Regions from separate parts of the Nocardia sp. NBC_01503 genome, predicted to be linked through region 1. Evidence: riboswitches for the same ligand, from Rfam matches in the RefSeq annotation. Region 1 holds a riboswitch; the other holds the start of a gene.
The links. Region 1 has a riboswitch for ZMP and ZTP ahead of glyA (serine hydroxymethyltransferase). Riboswitches for the same ligand answer to the same signal wherever they lie in the genome.
Positions count from the first base shown of each region.

Region 1 (7,676 bases):
TCCGGATCTGGTCATCCGCACCTCCGGTGAGCAGCGGCTCTCCGGATTCCTGTTGTGGCAGAGCGCCTATTCGGAGATCTGGTTCACCGAGGCGTACTGGCCGGAGTTCCGCCGCGTCGACTTCCTGCGCGCCCTGCGCGATTTCGCCGCCCGGCACCGCCGCTTCGGTGTTTGATTGCCTCCGCTGCGCTGCTGTGTTTGATTGCCTCCGCTGCGCTGCGGCGGTTCGTGGCCCTGTGACCCCGGTTCTTCCCTCCTTCCGCTCCTCCGCTGCGCTCCCCCGCTCCACTCAGTCCAGAACCGGGGGCGGGCCGCGAACTTGGGGGTGGGGCTGGACTTCGACTCGAACTCGGCACAGTTACATTGCAGTGCAATGGCTTCCGTGGTTCGCGAGCTCGTCGCTGCCGTACCGTCGGAGGGCATGAGTGAGCTGAACGAAGAGCGGAGCGGCCCGGCGGATGTCCAGTCCTACCTCAGCTATGAGGAGTTCGGTCGCCGGTTCCTGGAGTACGCGGCCTCGCCGGAGCGCATAGCGGGGGCTTTCGAGAAACTCACCGGTGAAGCCTTCGAATTCGGTCCGATCGGGGTGGGGCCGGGGCGTATCGCGAAACTCTCGGCGGCCGTGCGCCTGGGCCAGCCACGGTTGAATCGTGAACCGCAGGACTACATTTCGTACGATCTGGTGATTCCGCTCGATGTCGATCTGCTCATCGACCTGTCGGTGGATCGCTATCCGTTCCATGTGGACGGCACCATCCACCTGCACCTCACCGTGCGCACCGCCGAACCGCTGCGGGTCCTGATCGAAATCGACGAGCCGCAACCGAGCAATGTGCGCATCAATGTGGCGAGCGCGTCCCGGCGCGGGGAGCTGCTGCGCATTCTGGCCAGCGTCGATCATGAGATCCGGCGCTTCGTCTCGCGCTATATCGCCGCCGAGATCTGCAAGCCGAATATCCAGGCCGCCACCGATATCGATGTGGCGGCACGGCTGGACGCGGCCTGGCGACTATGAACCTCTAGAGCTTGCGCAGTCGCAATCTGTTGATGGCGTGGTCGGCGTCCTTGCGCAGCACCAGCGTCGCGCGCGGGCGGGTCGGCAGGATGTTGTCCACCAGATTCGGGCGGTTGGTGTTGTTCCAGATCTCCTTGGCCGCACTGGTGGCCTCGGAGTCGTTGAAGCGTGCGTAGTGGTGGAAGTGCGAATTCGGGTTGGCGAAGGCGGTTTCGCGCAGCGACAGGAAGCGTTGCACGTACCAGTTCTCGATATCCTCGATCCGCGCGTCCACGTAGACGGAGAAGTCGAACAGATCCGAGACCATCAGCCGCGGTCCGGTCTGCAGTACGTTCAGGCCCTCGACGATCAGGATGTCGGGCTGGCGCACACAGTGGAATTCGCCCGGCACGATGTCGTAGGCGATATGCGAGTAGACCGGCGCGCACACCTCGGTCGCACCGGATTTCACCTCGGTGACGAAGCGCAGCAGCTTGCGGCGGTCGTACGACTCCGGGAAGCCCTTGCGATGCATGATGCCGCGCCGGGTGAGTTCGGCTGTCGGGTACAGGAATCCGTCGGTGGTGACCAGATCCACCCGCGGATGGTGATCCCAGCGCGCCAGCAGCGCCTGCAGTACGCGGGCGGTGGTGGATTTGCCGACCGCCACCGAGCCCGCCACGCCGATCACATACGGCACCTGGCGATCGGGATGGGTCTCGCCGAGGAAGGTCGCGGTCGCGGCGAACAACCGCTGTTTGGCGGCGACCTGGAGATGGATCAGACGGGCGAGCGGCAGGTAGACCTCGGCGACCTCCTCGAGGTCGATCTGCTCGCCCAGGCCGCGCAGGCCGGTCAGCTCTTCCTCGGTGAGCACCAGGGGAGTCGACTTACGCAGTGTGCGCCACTGCTTCCGGTCGAATTCCACATAGGGACTCGGCTCGCTCATCCGTGCCATTTATCCACGTCCCAGGATCGGCCGACAACGCATAGCCGAATTGTGCTCGGGTCCAACAAGCCGGTGAACACCAGGTGTTGCTACTGGCCGGTAACCCCAGTGAGATATGCCATAGCGAGCGTCCCGTCCGCGACACCGGAAGCCGCGCAATCCAATACAGTCGCCTGTTATGGCAGCGCATCCACTCGTCACCGAATACCTCCGCCTCGGCCTGGCTTTCGACCGGTTGGAGGACGGTTTCGTCGATGCCTACACCGGTGATCCGGCGCTGCGCCGGGAGATCGAGAACGCGCCCGCACCGCAGCCGCGCGAGCTCGCCAACAAGGCCGCCGCACTGTTGAAGGAGCTGCCCGAGGCGGGGCTCACGCCCGAGCGCACCGAATTCCTGGACGCGCACCTGCGCGCACTGGAGTGCTCCGGCCGCAAATTCGCGGGCGACGACATCTCCTTCATCGATGAGGTGCGCGCCTACTTCGATGTCGATATCGCGCCCGGGGATGAGGACGACTACCGCGAGGCGCACCGGCGGTTGGACGAGGCCCTGCCCGGCGAGGGTGCGCTCTTCGATCGCATCACCGCGCACCGCCGCGGCGATGAGATTCCGCCCGAACGACTCCAGGAATGCGTGGACGCCTTCTCCAGCGCACTGCGCGAACTGGTCCGCGAACGCTATCCGCTGCCCGATCACGAACGGGTGGAGTACGAAGTGGTGGGCGATAAGCCGTGGTCCGGCTTCAATTACTACCTGGGGAACTATCAGTCCCGGGTGGCCATCAACTCCGATCTCAAACAGCATCTCTCGCAGCTGCCGCATCTGATCGCGCACGAGTCGTATCCGGGGCATCACACCGAGCACTGCCGCAAGGAGGCCGGACTCGTCGCGGCCGGGCAGGACGAGCAGACGCTCTTCGTGGTGAACACCCCGCAGTGCCTGATGGCCGAGGGCCTGGCGGATCTGGCGCTGAAGTCGATCGTCGGTCCGGGCTGGGGTCGCTGGGCGCAGGACATCTACGCCGATCTGGGACTGCGCTTCGATGGTGAACGCGCGGAACGGATTTCGACCGCCTCGGCGAAACTGCTGGGCGTGCGCCAGGATGCGGCGCTACTGCTGCACGATCGAGGGCGCGGTGTCGATGAGGTCGCGGAGTTCCTGCGGCGCTGGAGTCTGGTGACGCCGGATCGGGCACGGCAGTCGCTGCGTTTTCTGTCTTCGCCGCTGTGGCGGGCCTACATCTCCACCTATGTGGAGGGGTATCGCCTACTCGGCGGCTGGCTGGAACAGGCGGCCGATGCGGCGGAGCGATCCGAGCGTTTCCGCCGCCTATTGGACGAACCCCTCACACCCGGCGCGATTCGCCGAATGTGAGGGGACTCCCCGCCAGTGTTCCGGGGGTGCTTACGCGCCCCACCCTGCACAAGCGGCGCCGCCGCTGGACATGGTGCACATGGACTTCAGCAGTGCGAAGAGCATGTCCTGGATACCGCCGCCTGCGATGTTGTACAGCATTCTGAACCTCGAAAATTCTGTTGGGCCAATGACACTGGCGCAGTTCGGCCAGCGATGCGCAACAATACCGAGATTTATCGCTCCGCCATAGCGTGAATTTGTGACGCTGTCTACAGTTCCGGGCAAACCGCCCGCTTTCCCTGGACAGATCACGTCCCGCCCCTATTTTTCGGGGCATCGGACATGATGCGCTCGTGATGCGTGTGCTCGGAGATTTCGCGTGCGGGATAAGCTGGGCGCACCGCGACTGGCGCACTCGAGGTGGAAGTAACCACCGGGAAGCACCGAAGTCCCGCACCGCGCGCCTGGGTGCTGGGCGAGAGGACTTTCGGTACCCCCGAGAGCTCTCCGAGCACGGAGGTTGCGATGGATCAGCACCCGGTTATCGACACACCACAGAACCCCCTGGCCGACACTCCGACCACGGCCAATAGACTCGGCGCCGTGACGCAGACGACCTCCTCTGTCAATTCCCAGTCCCTCGCTGAGCTCGATCCCGAGGTCGCTGCCGCGATGGGCGGCGAACTCGCCCGCCAGCGCGACACCCTCGAGATGATCGCCTCGGAGAACTTCGTGCCGCGCGCGGTCCTGCAGGCGCAGGGCAGCGTGCTCACCAACAAGTACGCCGAGGGCTACCCGGGCCGCCGCTACTACGGCGGCTGCGAGAACGTCGACATCGTCGAGGATCTCGCCCGCGCCCGCGTCACCGAACTCTTCGGGGCGGAGTATGCGAACGTGCAGCCGCACTCGGGTGCGCAGGCCAATGCCGCGGTGCTGATGGCGCTGATGAGCCCGGGCGAGAAGCTGCTCGGCCTGGATCTCGCGCACGGCGGTCACCTCACGCACGGTATGCGCCTGAACTTCTCGGGCAAGCTGTACGAGGTGCACGCCTACGGCGTCTCCAAGGAAGATCACCGCGTCGATATGGACGAGGTGCGCAAGATCGCCCGGGAGACCCGACCGAAGGTGATCGTCGCCGGATGGTCGGCGTACCCGCGGCAGCTGGATTTCGCGGCCTTCCGCGAGATCGCCGATGAGGTCGGCGCGTACCTGTGGGTCGATATGGCGCACTTCGCCGGTCTGGTCGCCGCGGGTCTGCACCCGTCGCCGGTCCCGCACGCCGATGTCGTGTCCTCCACCGTGCACAAGACCCTCGGTGGTCCGCGCTCGGGTCTGATCCTGGCCAAGCAGGAGTTCGCCAAGAAACTGAACTCGGCGGTGTTCCCGGGTCAGCAGGGCGGACCGCTCATGCATGCCATTGCGGCCAAGGCGGTTTCGTTCAAGATCGCCGGCACCCCGGAGTTCAAGGAGCGCCAGGAGCGCACCCTGTCCGGCGCCAAGATTCTCGCCGAGCGCCTCACCGCCGCCGACTGCACCGCCAAGGGCATCAATGTGCTCACCGGCGGCACCGATGTGCACCTGGTCCTGGTCGATCTGCGCAACTCGCAGCTCGACGGTCAGCAGGGCGAGGATCTGCTGCACGAAATCGGAATCACCGTGAACCGCAATGCCGTTCCGTTCGACCCGCGCCCGCCGATGGTCACCTCCGGCCTGCGTATCGGCACCCCGGCGCTGGCCACCCGCGGCTTCGGTGACACCGAATTCGCCGAGGTCGCCGAGATCATCGCCGCCGCCCTCACCGGCTCCGCCGACCTGGATTCGCTGCGCCAGCGCGTCTCCAAGCTGGCCCAGGACTTCCCCCTCTACGAGGGCCTGGAGGACTGGCGCCTGCTCGGCTGATACTCAGCCACAAACGAATAGGGCCCGCTGCGAACGAAAGTCGCGGCGGGCCTTTCGCTTTGAGGCCGCCGGATCTGGCGGGCGGCGCATCCCTCCGGTGGACGGCACCCTCATGGTGGGCGGGTAACGAGGGAGGTGGCTCAGTTGGCCTGCGGTGGGCGCGGGCGGGGGAGGTGGCTCAGTTGGTCTGCGGTGGGCGCGGGCGGGGGAGGTCGTCGCGCCTGATCGGCCAATAGCTCTTCGGGCCGCCGGTCAACGCCGGCGCGTCGGTATTGATCACCGTGAGCAGCCATTGCGGGCGCGGGTTCACCCAATAGCGTTCCTTGGCACCGGCTTTCAGCTTCACCGTCGGCACCGTCTCATTGCCGTCGGCGACCGTGCGGACGAATGCGGCCGCCTCCGGGTCATCCCAGATATCGACCTCGCGGTAGATGATCCCATTGCGATTGAGCACCCGGCGCAGGCGTGCGCAGAACGGGCAGCCCGGGCGGCGGTAGACGACCAGTTCCGGCGTGGTCTCAGCGGTCATGTCCGGAGTTTAGAGGCGAAAGGGATTGCCCGCGAACACCATCGCCGTCTTCTATGATTCGAGGCGGATCGGAGGTCGATATGGCGACCACAGTGCTGATACTGGGCTTGAAGGCGACCGTCGTGGACGATGTGCGCGAGCGGCTGGATATTCCCGATATCGAGATACGCTCGGGCCTCGGCCTCGAGGATATGAAGGCGGTCTTCGCCGAGACGAAGGTCGATCATGTCCTGATGGGCGCGGGACTGGAGCTCGAGCTACGCCTCGGCATCGTCCGCGCCGTCTTCGAGATGAGCGATACGACGACCGTGCATATGAAGGACAAAGGGTCCGGGTCGGAAGGCTTCGGCCCCTTCGTGCAGGCCGTTCTCACCGGCCTGCACGGCATCTCGTAGCTTCGACTACGAGGAGCGTTTGCTCAGGTAGTCGATGTACATCGGCCGCAGCACCTCGCCGATCTCACCCTCGCCGGCGTGCACGTAGTCGTCCAGCATGGGCAGGACGTACTTGATATCGGCCTCGCTCTCGCCGATATCGCCCGCGGCGGCCTCGGCGGCCGGAATCGACTTGAGCAGCTCCCAGAGGAACTTCACATCACCGTGGCGAACCGCCAGCTTCACGGCTTTGTCATGCAAATCCTTGGTGGAGAGTGCCTCGAGATCCTGGGTATCGGCCATGAAAAAGACTGTAATGGACCGATGGCACAGCAACCGAGGTACCGGGTCAAGCGCGTGTACGACGCGCCCGCGGCCGACGACGGCCGCCGGGTGCTGGTGGATCGACTCTGGCCGCGCGGCATCAGCAAACAGCAGGCGGCCATCGACGAATGGGCCAGGGATGTGACGCCCTCGAATGAGCTGCGGAGGTGGTATCACGCCGACCCGCAGGCACGACGCGCCGAGTTCGAGACACGGTATCGACTTGAACTCGCCGCCGACGCGCCGCAGCAAGCTTTGGCGCGATTGCGCCGTGCGGCCGCCGCGGAGCCATTGACGCTGGTAACAGCGGTGAAAGACCCGGAGCGAAGCCATGTCCCGGTACTCCTGGGCGAATTGGACGAAACGCCCACAGGGGGTACGCGTTAACGAGTTCTTCACCAATGTGCCTGCCAGTCGGGAAGCCGGATCGCGATTTCGGCGGTAGCGTCGGGAGTGCGGGCCGCGTAGGTGTGGTTCGTACGGGAGGTCCTGATCGTGACTGAGCAACTCAGTGCGAGGGGGCCGGTACCCGGCCCTCGGGTCGTACGACCCTAGAGCCCGACCGGCCCAGCGAGAACGCTTGCGCGGTACCGCGCGAGTGGCAAAGGAGCCCACCGTGACTGATGCACGCTCCGTCAACGCTCCCACCGGGAACGCCGCCTCGAACCGGGGCACGCGCACCACAGGTCCGGGAGTTCGCGCCTCGCAGTCGTCCGAATCAGGACTGAAAACCTTCGTCGTGGATACGTCGGTACTGCTCTCCGACCCTTGGGCCTTGACTCGCTTCGGCGAGCATCACGTCGTATTGCCACTCGTGGTGATCAGTGAACTCGAGGCCAAACGCCACCACCACGAACTGGGCTGGTTTGCCCGCGAGGCACTTCGGATGCTGGACGATCTTCGTCTGGCCCACGGTCGGCTCGATCAGCGGATACCGGTCGGAACCGGTGGCGGGACACTCCAGGTGGAGTTGAACCACACCGATCCGAATGTGCTGCCCGTCGGATTCCGCACCGACAGCAACGATTCCAGGATTCTCGCCTGCGCGCTCAACTTCGCGGCCGAGGGGCAACGAGTCGTGCTGGTGTCCAAGGACATTCCGATGCGCGTCAAGGCGAGCGCGGTCGGCCTGCGGGCCGAGGAGTATCACGCGCAGGATGTCGTCACCTCCGGCTGGACCGGAATGGTGGAGATGGAGGTCGGCTCCGAAATCGTCGACAAGCTCTACAGCGATTCGGTCATCGATCTGG
Region 1 covers NZ_CP109596.1:3,779,461-3,787,136, forward strand. Annotated here, with positions in the region: gene OHB26_RS16955 (isoprenyl transferase) at 1-175, shown strand, start outside; gene OHB26_RS16960 (hypothetical protein) at 422-1,015, shown strand; gene coaA (type I pantothenate kinase) at 1,020-1,952, opposite strand; gene OHB26_RS16970 (DUF885 domain-containing protein) at 2,122-3,318, shown strand; ZMP/ZTP riboswitch at 3,693-3,777, shown strand; gene glyA (serine hydroxymethyltransferase) at 3,904-5,199, shown strand; gene OHB26_RS16980 (glutaredoxin domain-containing protein) at 5,378-5,728, opposite strand; gene OHB26_RS16985 (hypothetical protein) at 5,809-6,123, shown strand; gene OHB26_RS16990 (hypothetical protein) at 6,130-6,405, opposite strand; gene OHB26_RS16995 (DUF488 domain-containing protein) at 6,427-6,813, shown strand; gene OHB26_RS17000 (PhoH family protein) at 7,043-7,676, shown strand, end outside.

Region 2 (7,676 bases), 2.8 Mb from region 1:
TGAGCGTGGCCGGGACCGATTCGGCGACCTCCGCGGTGAGTGCGCCGAACAGGGCCGCGACCTCCGCGCGGATGACACTGCGCACGCGCCGGGCGGGTATCCGGCGTGGGATGGTGACCACGCCGGGCAGGGTCAGCACCCCCACCGGCACCGGATCCGGTTCGCCCGGGACCGTCAGTGGCGCGGGCTCGGCGGCCTCGACCGCAAGCCATCGCCCCTGGGTGAACTCGAATGTCTCCAAGGACAGGACCGCCGCCATGGTGCGGGCGGTGCCGCGCGAGACCGCCCCCGGCCGGCGCAGATCCGCGATCAAGACCTCATCGACCTGTGAGCCCGAGGGTGCGGCGGTGAGCGCGGCGATCAGATCACCGGGACCACCGTCATCGGCCATCGCCGGGACAATGGCGACCCCGGCCCGGGCGGCGGCGGGGCCGTAGGTATCGAAAACGGTGCGCAGATAGTGTGGTTCGCCGCTGGTGTCCACATAGTGCGCGCCCGCCGCGATCGCGGCCTCGATGACCGGGGTGGCCCACCGGGTGAATGGTCCGGCCGCATTGACCACGGCCGCGCAATCGGTGAAAGCCGCTGTGAGCGCGGCACTCTCGCCGAGCTCCGCGATTCGGATCTCGGCATCGGGGACACCCGCGGCGCGCGCGGCCGCCTGCAATCTCGGCCCGTCCCGGCCGATCAGGACCGGGGTGAGGGCGCGGCGAGCCAGTTCGGCGACGACCAGACCGCCGGTGAATCCGGTGGCTCCGTAGACGGCAATTCTCATGGGAGACAACTCCATAGCTGAGGGGGACCGAACCGACGAGCATCGGCTCGCCATTCACGCTAGGACCCGCCATCAGGACGATCCATGCTCATTGCTCCGTAGAAGATGTCAGAACGTCCTGATCACTGTCCGGCCGCAGTACGGTGGGGAAGTGGACCTACTCGCCGATGCCATTGCCGCGATGCGCGTGGGCACCCCGCATTCCACGCGCACCCAAGTGCGCGCACCCTGGGGACAGCGGTTCCCGCCACAGGACGGCGCGGGATTCCATGTGGTGCTGCGTGGTTCCTGCTGGCTCACGCCCGCGCGCGGCGCGCCGATCCGGCTCCAGGTCGGAGATGTGGCGTTCCTGCCCCGCGAAATGGGGCACGCCATCGGCGACAGACCCGGCGGCCCACCCTGGAACGGCACCGAGCGAGCCGTGCTCGACACCGGCCGAACAGCCGCCGGGACACCGTCCGAAGACGCCTCGACCACCGTATTGCTGTGTGGCGCATACCGGCTCGACCAATCCCGGGCGCATCCACTGCTTTCGGAACTGCCCGATGTCATCCACCTGCCCGCGCGCATCGGGCACCACACCGCACTGCGCGGGGCGATCGATCTGCTGGGCCTGGAACTCGACACCCGAAACCACTCCGGCGTGATCGCCCCGCTGTTGGAGGTGCTGCTGCAATATATGCTGCGCGCCTGGTACGACGATCAGCCCGAGGACACGGGATGGGCGGGCGCGCTGCGTGATCCGGCCCTGTATGCCGCGCTGGCGGCCATGCACCGCGAACCCGCCGCACCCTGGACCGTGCGATCGCTCGGCGCGGTCGGCGGCCTGTCGCGTTCGGTGTTCGCCCAGCGATTCACCGCCGTGATCGGCACCGCCCCGCAGACCTATCTGACCTGGTGGCGGATGACCCTGGCCGCGCGCATGCTGCGCGATACCGATGCCCTGGTGCGGGTGGTGGCCGAACGCTGCGGGTACACCTCCGAATTCGCGTTCGCCAAGGCGTTCAAACGCGAATTCGGAGTCGCCCCGGGCAGATACCGGAACTCCGCCACCTCGACGGAGAACGGTGACGGGCGGTCAGGGGAGCAGGACCAGCCGTCCGCGTAGTCCGCCCTTCTCGAAACGGGCGTGCGCGGACCCGGCCTCCCGCAATGGCAGCGTGTCCGCGACCCGCGGGGTCAGGGTTCCGGCGTCGACCAGTGTCGCCAATTCGGCCAGGCGCGGGCCGTTGGGGGACTGTTGCACGGTGTGCACGGTGATGCCGCGCTCGGATTCGGGTGCGGCGGGCGGCAACAGCGCCGCGAAACGGCCGCCGTCGCGGACCGCGGCGATCAGTTCCGCGCCGCGCACAGCCGCGTCGATGACCACGTCCAGGCCCAGCGCGCGCAGCGAATCGATATCGGCATGGGCGCGATCGAGGAAGTCGGTCGCGCCCAAAGCGCGTACGAGATCCGCGTCACCGGCCGAGGCCACCGCGATCACCTGCGCGCCGCGCGCGGCCGCCAACTGCACCGCATAACCGCCCACGCCTCCGGCCGCACCCGTTACCAGCACGCGCTGCCCCGGTGCCAACCGTGCGGCCGAGACCGCCAGATCCGCGGTGATGCCGTTCAACGCAAGTGTCGAGGCCGCGACCGGATCCACACTGTGCGGGGCGGGAGCGAGAGCCTCGGCGGCGATGACCACGTACTCGGCGGCCGCGCCGACCGGATCCGCGAGCCACGGCAACAGGCCGATCACCGATTGCCCCACGCCGAACCCGTCCACCCGCGCGCCGAGTTCGGCGACGACTCCGGAGAACTCGACCCCGGGCACATACACCTGCCGGGCGGGCAGCAGACCGGCCAGATATCCGGCGCGGGCCGCCGTATCGACCGGATTCACCGGGCTCGCAACAACTTTCACCAGTATCTGACCCGCGGCGGGCGCGGGTGTGGGCAGGTCGAGGACGGTGAGAACCTCGGGCCCGCCGAATTCTGTGAATGCGACAGCACGCATCGGAATGCTCCTGAGTATGCGAAGGGTTGCAATAGCCACCGGTGGAACGCCCGCACCGGATGTCCGGCGGCGGGCGTGTGCTCAACCTAAGCCCGGCGGTCAGCTCGTGAGAAGAAGGCACCGGAAAGTGCCTAGCCCACCGGAAGGAATCCGCATGCCCACCAAAACCGTTGCCCAGCAGCGCGAACAGCGCAAGAACGACTACAACGCGTTCGTCGCGGCGTGTCCCACCAACAAGCTCATGGACACCCTCGGCGACAAATGGACCGGACTCGTACTGGCCACCCTCACCGGTGAGCCGCGCCGGTACGGGGAGATCTCGGCGATTGTCGCGGGAATCAGCAACAAGATGCTCACCCAAACCCTGCGCACCCTGGAACGGGATGGGCTGCTCGAACGTCACGTGACCGCGCAGGTGCCGGTGCGCGTGGACTATTCACTGACCCCGTTGGGGCGCAGTCTGTTCCCGATCCTGAACATGCTCAAGAACTGGGCCGAGGAGAACATGGACGAGGTGTTCGCCGCGCGCACCGCCTTCGACACCGCGAACTGAATCGGCGAAACCGGTAGCGGCGGGCGGGAATGCGCATCCGGGCACGGCTGTTGCTCGCAGGTATGGCGAAAGATCAACTCGGCACATTCGGTGTATGGCTGCCCCACCAGGTGGTGACCCCCGCGGGGGTGCGTGAGCTCGAGGAACTCGGCTACGGCGCGATATGGCTGGGCAGTTCGCCCGCCGCGGATTGGGACGGCTATGACGCGTTGCTGGCCGCCTCGGAGTCGATCACCATCGCCACCAGCATCGTCAATGTGTGGGCGTCCCCGGCCGAGCAGGCCGCGGCGACCTTCCACCGCCTCGAGGACCGCTTCCCGGGACGATTCCTGCTCGGTGTCGGTGTCGGGCACCGCGAGAACACCGGCGAATACACCAAACCCTATGACGCACTGGTGAATTACCTTGATCAGCTGGACAAGGCCGAGGTTCCGAAGGAACGCCGCGCCCTGGCCGCGCTCGGCCCGAAGGTCGCCGAGCTCGCCCGCGACCGTACCGCCGGGGCGCTGCCGTACCTGAGCACCCCCGAGCACACCGCAGCACTGCGCGCACTGCTGGGCCCGGACACCCTCATCGCGCCCGAACACAAAATCGTGCTCGACGACGATCCCGAGCGCGCTCGCGCCGTCGGCCGCGACTTCACGCGCTTCTACCTGACCCTGAGCAATTACGCGAACAACCTGCGCCGCTCGGGTTTCGCCGCCGAAGAACTCGGAGGCGCGGGCAGTGACCGCCTGGTGGACGCGCTCATCCTGCACGGTGATGCCGACCGGATCGTCGAGTCGGCCACCGAACACCTGCGCGCGGGCGGGGACCATATCGCGCTACAGGTGCTGGGCGGGGACCACCTCGAGGTGCTGCGCACCCTGGCCCCCGTACTCACCGCCCGCGTGTCCGCCTAGAGTCGCGGGTCGTACACCAGCACAAACCCCGAAAGTCGCAGCGCTCCTTCGCCGGATCGTTCGGCATCGGCCCAGAATTCGCGGCCGGGCAGCTCATTGGTGGGCAGCCCGGCCTGCCGTGCTATCTCGTTCGCCGCCCACGCCATGGGCGATCGTGCCGGATGCCACGGTGTTTCGAGGTAGGCGACCGCGTTCTCACTGTCCCCGAACACCAAAACGCATCGCACCTGGATCCGTTCACTCGCCACACAGCCATCATCACCCCTGGAACCGGAGACGCCCAGCGATCATGCCGGGTCGTTCCCATCCCTGCACCGGATCGTTCTCGTTGCGCCCGGACCACCCGCCTGAGCGATCCCCGGCGGGTTCTTGGTTATCGTTGATTCGTCACGTGTGCGACAGCGCATGCAGACGAGTGCAAGGATCTCGAGGGAGAATACGGACGTGAGCGACGAACTATCGGGCCCAGGAACCCCACCGAACCCTGACGAGAACGCGCTCGAAGCCGCCAAACTCACCCGCCTGCCCCGCCGCCCCCGCCGACTACCCGAAGATCCGGACGGCCCACCCCGCAAAACCTGGCACGCCAGCGGTGATTCGCCCTACGAACCCGCCCCCACCAGGCCCGTCCTGCGTTCGGAACTGCAACGCGAAACCGGCTGGTGGCCCGTGGACCCCGGCCCCGCCCACCCCACCACCCCACCGCAGGACCCCACCCAACCGGCCCGCGAAGCCACCATCTTCGACCTGGACGCCCTGCGCCGCCGCCGCGCCGGTGACACCTCCCCGACCGTGGGCATCCGCCGCATAGCCAAACCCCGCAGAGTCACCCCCACCACAGCGCAAACCCCCGCCGATCCGGACTCCGCACCCCCGCCGGACCCGACCCGCCCGAGCTGATCCCCGACCCGCAAACCGCTTGTGCGCGAGGGTATCTCAGTGATGGAACAGTCGAAGGTCCGTCCGGGCGAGCGCGATGCGATGTTCGCGGCAGGCATCGGCGATCGTGTCACCGCGCAGTGCACCGCCCGGTTCGACCACGAGCGTGACACCGTATTCGGCGGCGACATCGATATTGTCGCGGAACGGGAGATAGCCGTCGGACACCAATGTGATACCGGTCAGTTCGCGACTCCAGCGGGCACGTTCGCGATTGTCCGGCAGCGTGTGCGGTCGGGGCAGCAATCCCGCGAGTTCGTCGCGCTGGGTGGCGGTGAGAGTGTCGGAGGCCAGTGCGATCTGCCAGTTCACTCGCTGCTGAGGTGGTAACCCCGACGGCAGCGGCAGATCCCGGATGCCCGGATGCCTGCGCAACCACCAGGTTCGCGCCTTGTTCCCGGCCAATTGGGTGCAGTCCACGCGCGATTGCTGACCGGCACCCACACCGACGGTCATGCCGTCACGGACGAAGACCACCGAGTTGGACTGGGTATAGCGAGCCACGATCATCCCCAGAACCGCATCGGTCGAGGCGGCATCGGTGAGCGCGGGACCCTGGACCGAACGCAGCAGATCCGCCGTGATCGGTTCTCGATCGCGATCCTGCTCGAGAGCCACACCGAACACGGTCCGCATCTCGACCGCGGGCGGACAGTAGTCCGGATCCATCTCGAAAACCAGGTAGCGTCCGGCCTTCTTACGACCCAACTTCGCGACGACCCCGGGCGCGTACCCCGGGGCGATGATCCCGTCGGAGACCACCGTGGCAAGCAGATCCGCCAGCTCCTCATCCACCGGCTCGGACACCGCGATCATATCGCCATACGATGACCGCGGATCGGCGTCGCGCGCCCGAACATACGCCGCCGCAAGCGATCCCAACGATGCGCTGCCCAAACCCCACACCGTGCGCACGGTGTCGTCGAGTACCCCGTTCAGCGCGGCCCCCGCCGGTGAAACATGTTTGAACGACGCGGCCGCCACCGCACCGGTCGCCCGCCGCGCCTCGGCGACAAGCTGCCAGGCATTGAGCGCATCCAGATAATTGATCATCGACCCCGACCCGTGCAGCACCCGCACATGCGCGGCACTGTCCCCGGCAATCCGAGCCCGCTGCCGGGGGTTCATCCCATATCGCAAATCCATTGCCGCACTCCACATCCCGAACTCGAGTTCGGGAGCACCCAGGCGGACGACGCTCCGATACCGCGCTTCCTCGTGGTCTTGCCCACGTGACGCCAGTCGCGAAACACCAACTCTAGAACAGGAAGTCCGCACCAACCACCCCGGTGCGCGGACTGCTGTCACTCAGGTACTGCTGTCACTCAGGTTGGGGCAGCGGGCCCAGGTCTGTGACCTCGGCTGTCCACCAGTCGGGTTTGTCGGCCTCGTGCCAGGAGAGATGGAACCTTCGACCGTTCGCGAGTTCGACTCGGCGATGCAGATCCGATTGGGCCTGTTCGACGGCGCAGGTGGGTGCGATATCGGGCAGGGAGCCGTCCAGGACGCCGTCGGGGTCGCTCAGGTAGACCGCGTGGCGCCAGCGGTCCGGGGTTCGGTACAGGACCAGGGTGGTGGGGGTGCCCCAGCGGGATCGGCCGGCGGGGCGCTCGTCGGTCATGGGTCAGTAGGGGGCGGGGACGTCGATGGTCAGCTCGGCGGGGTTCGGGTTGGTGCTGACCTGGACCGCGACGCGGCCCGAACCGGGGAGGGTGAAGAAGGCGGCGTTCCAGCCGTAGTGGCCGTCGTGCACGGTGGTGCGGGTTTCGGTGTTGCTCACCCCGGTGTCGAGGTTGCGCATGGTGACCGTGGTGGCGACCTGGCAGCTGTCACCGCCGGGGGCGGCGGACAGGGAACCGAGGGGGTTGCTGGCGGCATCGGGGGTGAAGTTCACCGTCACCCGGGCAGTGCTGTCGATGAAATCGGCGAATTCGCGGGCCTGCTGGCCCTGGCTGGCCGATACCTCGGCGGTGACCGTGCCCGCACAGCCCGGCGAGAGGTCCACGTGCGCGGAATCGAAGGACACCGGGCCCGCGGCGGCGGGACCGGCCGAGAGGGCCAAAACCAGGATCGGCAGTGTGGCGACCGCCGCGACCGTGCGGACCTTGCGCATCATGACATCCCCCTTCTCGAGTGGATCAGTGCAGGTGAGCAGCGTACGCGCGGATCAGGAACCCTTCGGATCCGGTGTGGCCTTGCGGCTGGGCTGGACGCGCGGGGGCTCATTGGGCATCTTCGGATACTGCGGCGGCCACGGGGCGTCCATCAGGCCCGCGGCCATATCCTTCTCGGACATCTCCAGCAGTGCGGTCAAGGACTGCGGGATACGGTCGGCCCAGGGGTCGCCGAGTTCGGCCACGCGCGCGGGGACGGTCGCGATGGTCATATCGTCATTGGTGACCGTGTCCAGGGCATCCCAGGAGATGGGCGTGGAGACCTGGGCGCCGACCTTCGGGCGCACACACCACGCGCCGAAAACCGTTTTGTGCGGGGCGTTCTGGTTGAAGT
Region 2 covers NZ_CP109596.1:6,543,705-6,551,380, forward strand. Annotated here, with positions in the region: gene OHB26_RS29815 (saccharopine dehydrogenase family protein) at 1-775, opposite strand, end outside; gene OHB26_RS29820 (AraC family transcriptional regulator) at 927-1,883, shown strand; gene OHB26_RS29825 (NADP-dependent oxidoreductase) at 1,854-2,774, opposite strand; gene OHB26_RS29830 (winged helix-turn-helix transcriptional regulator) at 2,929-3,327, shown strand; gene OHB26_RS29835 (LLM class F420-dependent oxidoreductase) at 3,390-4,229, shown strand; gene OHB26_RS29840 (hypothetical protein) at 4,226-4,477, opposite strand; gene OHB26_RS29845 (hypothetical protein) at 4,674-5,129, shown strand; gene OHB26_RS29850 (phosphoribosylaminoimidazolecarboxamide formyltransferase) at 5,166-6,314, opposite strand; ZMP/ZTP riboswitch at 6,344-6,424, opposite strand; gene OHB26_RS29855 (hypothetical protein) at 6,490-6,789, opposite strand; gene OHB26_RS29860 (hypothetical protein) at 6,793-7,284, opposite strand; gene OHB26_RS29865 (DNA polymerase domain-containing protein) at 7,336-7,676, opposite strand, start outside.
Region 2: linked by a shared signal. The riboswitch ahead of OHB26_RS29850 (phosphoribosylaminoimidazolecarboxamide formyltransferase) and the one ahead of glyA (serine hydroxymethyltransferase) in region 1 are both predicted to bind ZMP and ZTP.